One region of the Nocardioides sp. CCNWLW216 genome, then DNA from elsewhere that is predicted to be linked to it. Evidence: predicted binding sites of a transcription regulator. Region 1 holds the regulator's gene; the other holds the start of a gene.
The links. The regulator LexA, encoded in region 1, represses DNA repair genes until DNA is damaged. The targets are predictions, from matches to a motif close to TCGAACANNTGTTCGA.

Region 1 (4,034 bases):
GCCACTCGACCACCGAAAGCCCGCGACACCACTCCTCCGTCACGGCCACTCGACCACCGAAAGCCCGCGACACCACTCCTCCGTCACGGCCACTCGACCACCGAAAGCCCGCGACACCGCTCCTCCTCGCGGGGGGTATCGAGACCAGGAACGCCGCAGGGGCGGGGCCACCTGGCCCCGCCCCTGTCTTCCCCGGCCCGTCAGCCGGGGTCGAGGCGGCTGACGAAGTCTGTGGTGGCGCTACTCGGTGGGGACCCGGAGCTGCTGGCCGGCCACGAGCACCGTGGAGTCGAGACCGTTGAGACGCTCGATGCGGGAGATCATCGAGCGGACCTGACCGTCCTCGGAGGCGTCGGCCGCGATCTCCCAGAGGGTGTCGCCCGTGCCGACCGTGACTACGGTCGTCGACTCGACCGCGCCGGGCTCCGGCGTGGCCACCGAGCCAGCAGCCAGGACCAGCCCGATCCCGAGCACCACCGCCAGGCCGAGCAGGAACACCACGAGCCGTCCGCGGCGGGTGAGCCGGAGCTCCCCGCGGGTCGTCGACAGGGTGCTCAGTCGGACGGGGCTCAGCTGGATCGTGCTCATTGGGACCTCCTGGGGAAGTGGCGGTCAGCCTCGGTGCCTGACCACAACCGCATGTCTAACGGCGGCCACCGACAGTCCGGTGCGGGCCAGCTGGTCGATCAGACGTTCGATCGAACATGTGTACGAGGCTAGAGCAGGTGTTCGAACGAAATCAAGGGCTCGACGAACATTTGTTCGAACATGGTCGGCCCGACACGCCGTTCGAACACGTGTTTGAAGCGGGGCGGTCGGATCGGTACGGTGTGGCCCACGAGCATCCCGGCGAAAGGCGTCACCATGGCCAGCAAGAAGAACGTCAGCGAGCTGCCCGACGGGCCGCCGGACGCGACGGGCCTGACCCCGCGTCAGCAGCGCGTGCTCGCCCACATCAAGGACAGCATCGAGAAGCGCGGCTACCCGCCGAGCATGCGCGAGATCGGCGACGCCGTCGGCCTCACGAGCTCCTCGAGCGTGGCTCACCAGCTGAAGTCCCTCGAGGAGAAGGGCTTCCTCAAGCGTGACCCGCACCGACCGCGGGCGCTGGAGGTCTTCCTGCCCGAGGTGATGGCCGCCCGCCGCACGCTCTCCAGCGCCGAGGAGACGTCGTACGACGAGACCGGCCTCGGCGACTCCGCCCCGACCCCGGCCAACGTGCCCCTGCTCGGCCGGATCGCCGCCGGCGGTCCGATCCTCGCCGAGGAGCGCTACGAGGAGGTGTTCCCGCTCCCCCGCCAACTGGTCGGCGAGGGCGAGCTCTTCCTGCTGGAAGTCGCCGGCGACTCGATGGTCGACGCCGCCATCTGCGACGGCGACTACGTCGTGATCCGCAAGGAGCAGACCGCGGAGAACGGTGACATCGTCGCCGCCCTGCTCGACGGCGAGGCCACCGTGAAGACCTTCAAGCGCAAGGACGGGCAGGTCTGGCTGATGCCCCACAACGAGGCCTACGACCCGATCGACGGCACCCACGCGACGATCCTCGGCAAGGTCACGGCGGTGCTGCGACGAGTCTGATCCGGGTGGGTGGGCGTGCGAGGATGGCGCGTCCGCCCTCCCCTTGGATGGAGATCTCGTTGCGCGCTCGTCACCGTTCGCTGCTCGCCACCGTCGGCGCCGTCGCCGTCGCCGCCGCCCTGTTGAGCCCTCCCGGGGCTGCGCGCGCGGCTGACGACCCCGCCGTCGTGCCGATCACCGAACCGACCGGGGCAGCCGACGCCACTGCCCGCGCCGTCGAGGTGCTCGAGCAGGCCGACGAGATCGTGAGCGGTGAGGTCGACGGCCGGGACGCGAGCCTGGCTCTGCTGGAGCTGGCCCGCACACGCTCGGCCCTCCCCGCCGCACGCCGCGCGGAGGCCGATCGGATCCTGGCCCGTCCGACCGACACCCCGGACACCGACGCCGGCGGCCGGTTCGGCTACGCCGCCAACGCACTCCCGACCCAGGCCTGCCAGGGCGGCTTCTGCGTGCACTGGGCCCGCGCCACCTCCGACGCCCCGGACCTGACCGACGCCGACGCCAACGGCCGGCCCGACTACGTCGACCGGGTCTTCGCGACGCTGCTGAAGGTCAGTGGCACCTACGTCGCCGCCGGCTACCGCAAGCCGGTCTCCGACCGGACCCGCGGTGGCGGGACCAACCAGTTCGACGTCTACCTCGTCGACACCGGCCGCGAGGGCCTCTACGGCTACTGCGTCCCCGAGGGCGTGACGTCCAGCACCCAGCGCAGCGCTCAGGCCTACTGCTCGCTCGACAACGACTTCGCCAGCAAGCAGTTCCCGGCCAACACCCCGGTCCACAACCTGCAGGTCACCACGGCCCACGAGTACTTCCACGCCGTCCAGTTCGCCTACGACATCACCGACGACCTCTGGTTCCTCGAGTCGACGGCGACCTGGGCCGAGGACGAGGTGTACGACGCCGTCAACGACAACATCCAGTACCTCCGCAACAGCCCGATGTCGCAGCCGCGCACCCCGATCGACAAGGGCCAGGACCTGCGCGTCTACGGCAGCTGGATCTTCTTCCGCTACCTCAGCGAGCTGGAGCCGGGCTCGCGCGGCGGGATGCCGACCATCGTCCGGGACATCCTGACCAAGGCCGCCGGACCGGCGTACTCGCTGCAGGCGGTGCGAGCGGTGCTGAAGGAGCGTGGTCGGTCGATGACGGCCACGGTCGCCCGCTTCTCGGCGGCCAACCGGCACCCGGCCCGCAGCTACCGCGAGGGCGCCCGCTACCCCGTGACCCGGCCCGAGGGCACCGCGCGCGTCGCCCGCAACCAGCTCCGCCGCGCGTCGCTGAAGCTGAACCACCTCAGCAGCGGCACCGTGCGCTACCGGCCCGGCAAGCGGACCAACCGGGCGAGCACCCGGCTGCGGATCGCGGTCGACCTCCCCCGCCGGACCCGGCCGACCGCCGCCGTGGTCACGGTGCGCCGGGAGTCGGGCAAGATCTCCTCTCGCCTGGTGCGCCTCCGGCCCTCCGGGGCCGGCCTCCTGAGCGTCCCCTTCGTCGACGGCCGGATCGCCTACGTCGACGTCACCCTCGTCAACGCCGGCACCCGCTACGCGTGCGGCCGCGGCACGGTCTACTCCTGCCAGGGCCGTTCGCTCGACGACGGCCTGCGGCTGCGGGTGCGGGTGCGCGCCGTCACCCGCTGAGCGGCTGCCGGATGAACAACGCGTGACGTCCGCGGTCAGGGCGTCACGCGGACGCTGACGGGTCGTTGGACGATCCGTGACCGCCTCCGGACCTGACCACGTCCTGCCGCTGCCCCGCCGTACCGTGCTCGCCACCGGCGCGGCGGGGACCGCGCTCACGGCGACCTCGCTGGTGGCCGGCGAGCCCACCGCGGAGGCGGCGCGCCCCGGCGCCCGCTTCTTCCGGCACGGCGTCGCCTCCGGTGACCCGCTGCCGCACCGGGTGGTGATCTGGACCCGGGTCACGCCGACCCCGGCCGCACAGCCCGGCTCCGGCAGGGGCCCTCGGGTCCGGGTCGGCTGGGAGGTGGCGACCGACCGCCGGTTCCGGCGCGTCGTACGACGGGGTGCGTTCGCGACCGGTCCGAGCCGCGACCACACGGTCAAGGTCGACGTCACCGGGCTGGAGCCGGCCCGCTGGTACTACTACCGGTTCACCTACCGCGGCGCCCGGAGCCGTCTCGGCCGGTTCCGCACCGCCCCGGCCCACGACGCGCTGCCCGGCCACGTCCGCTTCGGGGTCGTGTCCTGCGCCAACTGGCAGGCCGGCTACTTCGGGGCCTATCGCGGGCTCGCCGCCCGCGACGACCTGCACGCGGTCGTGCACCTGGGCGACTACTTCTACGAGTACGCCCCCGGCCAGTACGGCGCCGGCGCCGACGACACCGACGTACGACGGCACGTGCCCGCGAAGGAGGTCGTCAGCCTCGCCGACTACCGCCGACGACACGCGCAGTACAAGACCGACCCGGACCTCCAGGCCCTGCACGC
Region 2 (4,034 bases), on a different contig from region 1:
CGTCCCGACGAGATGACCGCCCTGGACGCCGCGCAGGTGGTGCCGGTGCCGCTCGACGAGTTCATCTGGCGGGCCCAGGACGGCGGCTCGTCGCTCCAGGGCCAGCCGGTCGAGCTGACCGGCTTCGTCAGCTACGGGGACGGCGGCGACGACTGGTTCGTGACCCGGATGGCGATCGGCTGCTGCGCCGCGGACGCCCGCCCCTTCCGGGTGCGCGTCGACGACTCTCCGCGCCCGCCGCGCGACCAGTGGGTCGAGGTCGAGGGGACGCACGTCCCCGGCAGTGGGGCGACCGAGGCATCGCCGCCCGCCGTCGCCGCCTCTGCCGTCACCCCCACCGCCGCGCCCGACGGGACCTACGAGTGAACGACGCCCTGCGCCGGCGGCTCACCGCCCCGATCGCCACCGCGGTCGTGGTCGCGGTCGGCCTGCTCACCGCAGCCTCCCGCGACGACGCCCCCGGTCCGCAGGCCGTTCCGGAACCGCCAGGGATCGAGGACGTGTGCACCGGCTACCGCTCGTTCCAGGAAGCACTCGCCGCCCTCGCCGCGAAGCCCTCCGCGGAGGCCGTCGGGACCCTCCAGCAGCGGGCGAGCGCCGCAGCCGGGACGATGACGCTCGCCACGGTCGAGCCCGCGGTCCGAGCAGGGATGGGCTACCTGGACGAGCTGGTCCAGACCCTCGGCCCGACGAGCACCGTCGACGACATCACCACCGCCGACGCCGGATCGACGGTCGCCGACAGCGCCAACGTCCAAGCCCTCACCGACTTCGCCGCCACCTCCTGCACGTCGTAACCGTCACCGCGGCCAGCAGGCGACGTCGCGCGCGAGCGACCCCTGCCACTCCGGTGGTCCCCTCCGGTGGTCGAGCAGTGAAGGACGAAGTCCTGAACGCCCGTCGAGACCCCCCGCAACCAACAAACGACCTCGCGTGGGGTCGACTGTGCCGCCCCCGACGGTCCTCGCGCCCGTGGACCCCGCCGGTGGTCGAGCAGTGAAGGACGAAGTCCTGAGCGCCCGTCGAGACGCCCGCAGCCAACAAGCGACCTCGCGGTAGGCCGGCCCCGCCGCCGGTCGCTGCCGCCGGTCGCTGTCGCCGGTGGTCGAGCAGTGAAGGACGAAGTCCTGAACGCCCGTCGAGACCCCCGCAGCCAACAAGCGACGTCATCCCTTCACGGGTCTCTGCCGTGGCGTCGCCGCTTGGCACCAAGCAGGTTCAAAGACATTTACAGAGACAAGGGGGCTCACCGTCCGCGGTGATCAAGGGCCATCACGAGCCTGCTTCTAGCTTTCGGTCACCTGGGGTCGACCGTTCGAACAAGGCTGTGAACAACCCTCGCATTCGATCACCTGTTCGACTAGAATGGGGCCATGGTTCGGGACCTCGACGACTGCGACACCGCTACGGCGGTGCTGTCGTACGTGCGCTCCGAACGACGAGACGAGCTGCGCGCGGCCGCGAACCAGCTCGCTGCCGCGGTCACCTGGGCCGGCATGCACTCCACCGGCTCCCTGCACGATGCCGCCGCGGTGTGGATCCCCGGTTGTGAGGACGAGATGGCCATCGCCGGACCCGGCGCACCCCTGATCGCCGAGTTCAGTGTGCTGGAGTTCTCCGCCGCGCTCGGCCTGTCGTCGGACTCCGGTCGGATCTACCTCGGACACGCCCTCGAGCTCGCCCACCGACTCCCACGGGTCTACGAACGCGTCCAGTCCCTCGACCTCCCGGTGTGGAAGGCCCGACGCATCGCCGCCGAGACCATCGACCTCCCCGAAGACGGCGCCGAGTTCGTCGACATCCACGTCGCCGCAACCGCGCACAAGATCTCCATCGCCCAACTCGACCGCACCATCGAAGAAGCCCGCACCCGCTTCGACCCCGACACCGCCGCCCAGCGGGCCCGGGATGCGGCTGAGGTGCGGCACTTCGACATCGAGGTCCAGCAGGTCTCGTTCGACGGCCATGTCGAGGTCCGCGGAACCCTGGATCTGGTCGACGCACTGGATCTGGAGGACGCGGTCGCTCGGGGTGCGACCCACCTCGGCACCATCGCCGACGGGCTCTCCCTCGACGCGCGGCGGTCCATCGCGGTCGGTGACCTCGCTCGCCGCCAGCTCACCTTGGAGTTGAACGCCGACCCCGACCCGGACCGGAAGCGACCCCGGCAGGTCGTCGTGCACGTGCACCTCGCGGACGCCGCGATCGCGCGGGTCGAGAACACCCGGTCGATGGTCTCGGTCGAGCAGGTCAAGGGCTGGTGCCAGGACGGCGACAGTCAGGTCGTCATCAAGCCCGTCATCGACCTGGCCGGTCACGTCCACGTCGATGCCTACGAGGTCCCCGACAGGTTGAAGGAACGCCAGGCCCTGCTTCAACACTCCTGCGTCTTCCCGTGGTGCCGACGGCGAGCGAGGTCGTGCGACCACGACCACAGCGACCCCGCCGCCCACGGCGGCAGCACGTGCGACTGCAACATCGCACCCCTCTGCCGGCGACATCACCGCGCCAAGACGCATACGCGGTGGCGCTACGACAAGGTCGACGACACGACGTTCGTCTGGCGCAGTCCGAACGGACTGGCCTTCGTTCGCGACCACACCGGCACCACTACCCCGCAGCCCTGACGGCCACAGCCCGAAGGGCCATGGGCGCGCCCGGATTCCCCTAGTGTCGCTCCCATGACGTCCGGTGACGGGAGCAGGAGCCTCGCGTGGCTCCCGCTCGTCGGCCTCCTCCTGGGGGCCGGCTTCGCTCTGGTTGTGACGCTCGGCGACGTCCTGCTGTTCGACGAGGGCTTCGGGGCCGCGGTGCGGGGCAATGTCTCGATCGCCGTCTGCTTCGCGTTCGTGTGGAGCCTCAGCCTCGGCCTCAGCGAGCTGCGCGCCCGCAGGAGGGCGCGACCTGCGACGTCCTAGGGTGGTCGCATGAGCGACGACGCACCCGGCCGGTCCAGCCTCGGTGTCCTGCTGGTGTCCGGGGTGCTGTTCGCGTTCGGCTTCCTGGTGCTCACCAGCCTGCTGGACGTCGCCTTCGGCGACAGCCTCACGACCGCGCTGCGCGACAACATCGACAACTCGATCGTGGTCGCGACGCTCTGGACGGTCGCCATGTGGATCCTCAAGAGGCGCCGCGCGGCCTGACGGTCAGCCCAGCGGCTTGACGTACCTCCGGCACGGCGAGACGTACGACGAGCCGCCCGCCGTGACCTCGTACGGCAACGGGCCGCCGTCGCGCCAGCCGCGCTTCTCGTAGAACCGGCGCGCCCGCGCGTTGCCCTCGACGACCGCGAGCCAGGCCTCGGCGTGGCCGCCGGCCGCGACCCGGTGCTCCGCCTCGTCGAGCAGCAGCGCGGCCACCCCCGAGCCGCGGTGGGCGGCGTCGACGAACACCTGCTCCACCTCGTCGCCGGTCACCATCGCGAACCCGGCGACGGCGCCCCCGACCACCGCGACGGTGGTGTCGTCGACCCGGAGCGGGGCGCGCTCGTGGAACGCGGCCAGCGTGCGGGCGGCCGTGAGCCCGTCGGGGACGTGGCCGGCGTGGCCGTCGTGCCAGCCCGCGTGCCAGATGACGGCGACCGCGGCAGCGTCTGCAGGCGTGCCGGGGCGCAGCGTGGGAGCGCTCATGCGCTCACCCTAGGGTGGTCCCATGAGCCAGCCCGACGAGCCGCTGCACCAGGACGGCATCGGTGACCCCGACGAGCTCGACCGGCTCTGGACGCCCCACCGGATGGCCTACATCCGCGGTGAGAACAAGCCGTCGGACGCGTCGTCGGGGGAGTGCCCGTTCTGCCGGATCCCGAAGCTCGCGGACGACGAGGGCCTGGTCGTGCACCGGGGCGCGCTGGCCTTCGTGGTGATGAACCTCTACCCCTACGCGCCCGGCCACCTGATGGTCTGCCCCTACCGCCACATCGCCGACTACACGGAGACGACGGACGAGGAGGCGGCCGAGATCGCCGACCTCACCCGCACCGCGATGCGCGTGGTCCGCACGGTCTCGGCCGCCGGTGGCTTCAACATCGGGATGAA

Region 2: the regulator LexA is predicted to act here: its motif matches at 1,345-1,360, upstream of V7S47_RS17100 (HNH endonuclease signature motif containing protein).

Annotation. Positions count from the first base shown of each region.
Region 1 is NZ_JBBBBJ010000018.1:4-4,037, forward strand. Features, by position in the region: gene V7S47_RS25190 (LysM peptidoglycan-binding domain-containing protein) at 241-588, opposite strand; gene lexA (transcriptional repressor LexA) at 865-1,581, shown strand; gene V7S47_RS25200 (MXAN_6640 family putative metalloprotease) at 1,641-3,224, shown strand; gene V7S47_RS25205 (alkaline phosphatase D family protein) at 3,301-4,034, shown strand, end outside.
Region 2 is NZ_JBBBBJ010000007.1:192,221-196,254, forward strand. Features, by position in the region: gene V7S47_RS17090 (TIGR03943 family putative permease subunit) at 1-366, shown strand, start outside; gene V7S47_RS17095 (hypothetical protein) at 363-797, shown strand; gene V7S47_RS17100 (HNH endonuclease signature motif containing protein) at 1,374-2,627, shown strand; gene V7S47_RS17105 (hypothetical protein) at 2,682-2,918, shown strand; gene V7S47_RS17110 (hypothetical protein) at 2,928-3,143, shown strand; gene V7S47_RS17115 (GNAT family N-acetyltransferase) at 3,147-3,629, opposite strand; gene V7S47_RS17120 (HIT family protein) at 3,652-4,034, shown strand, end outside.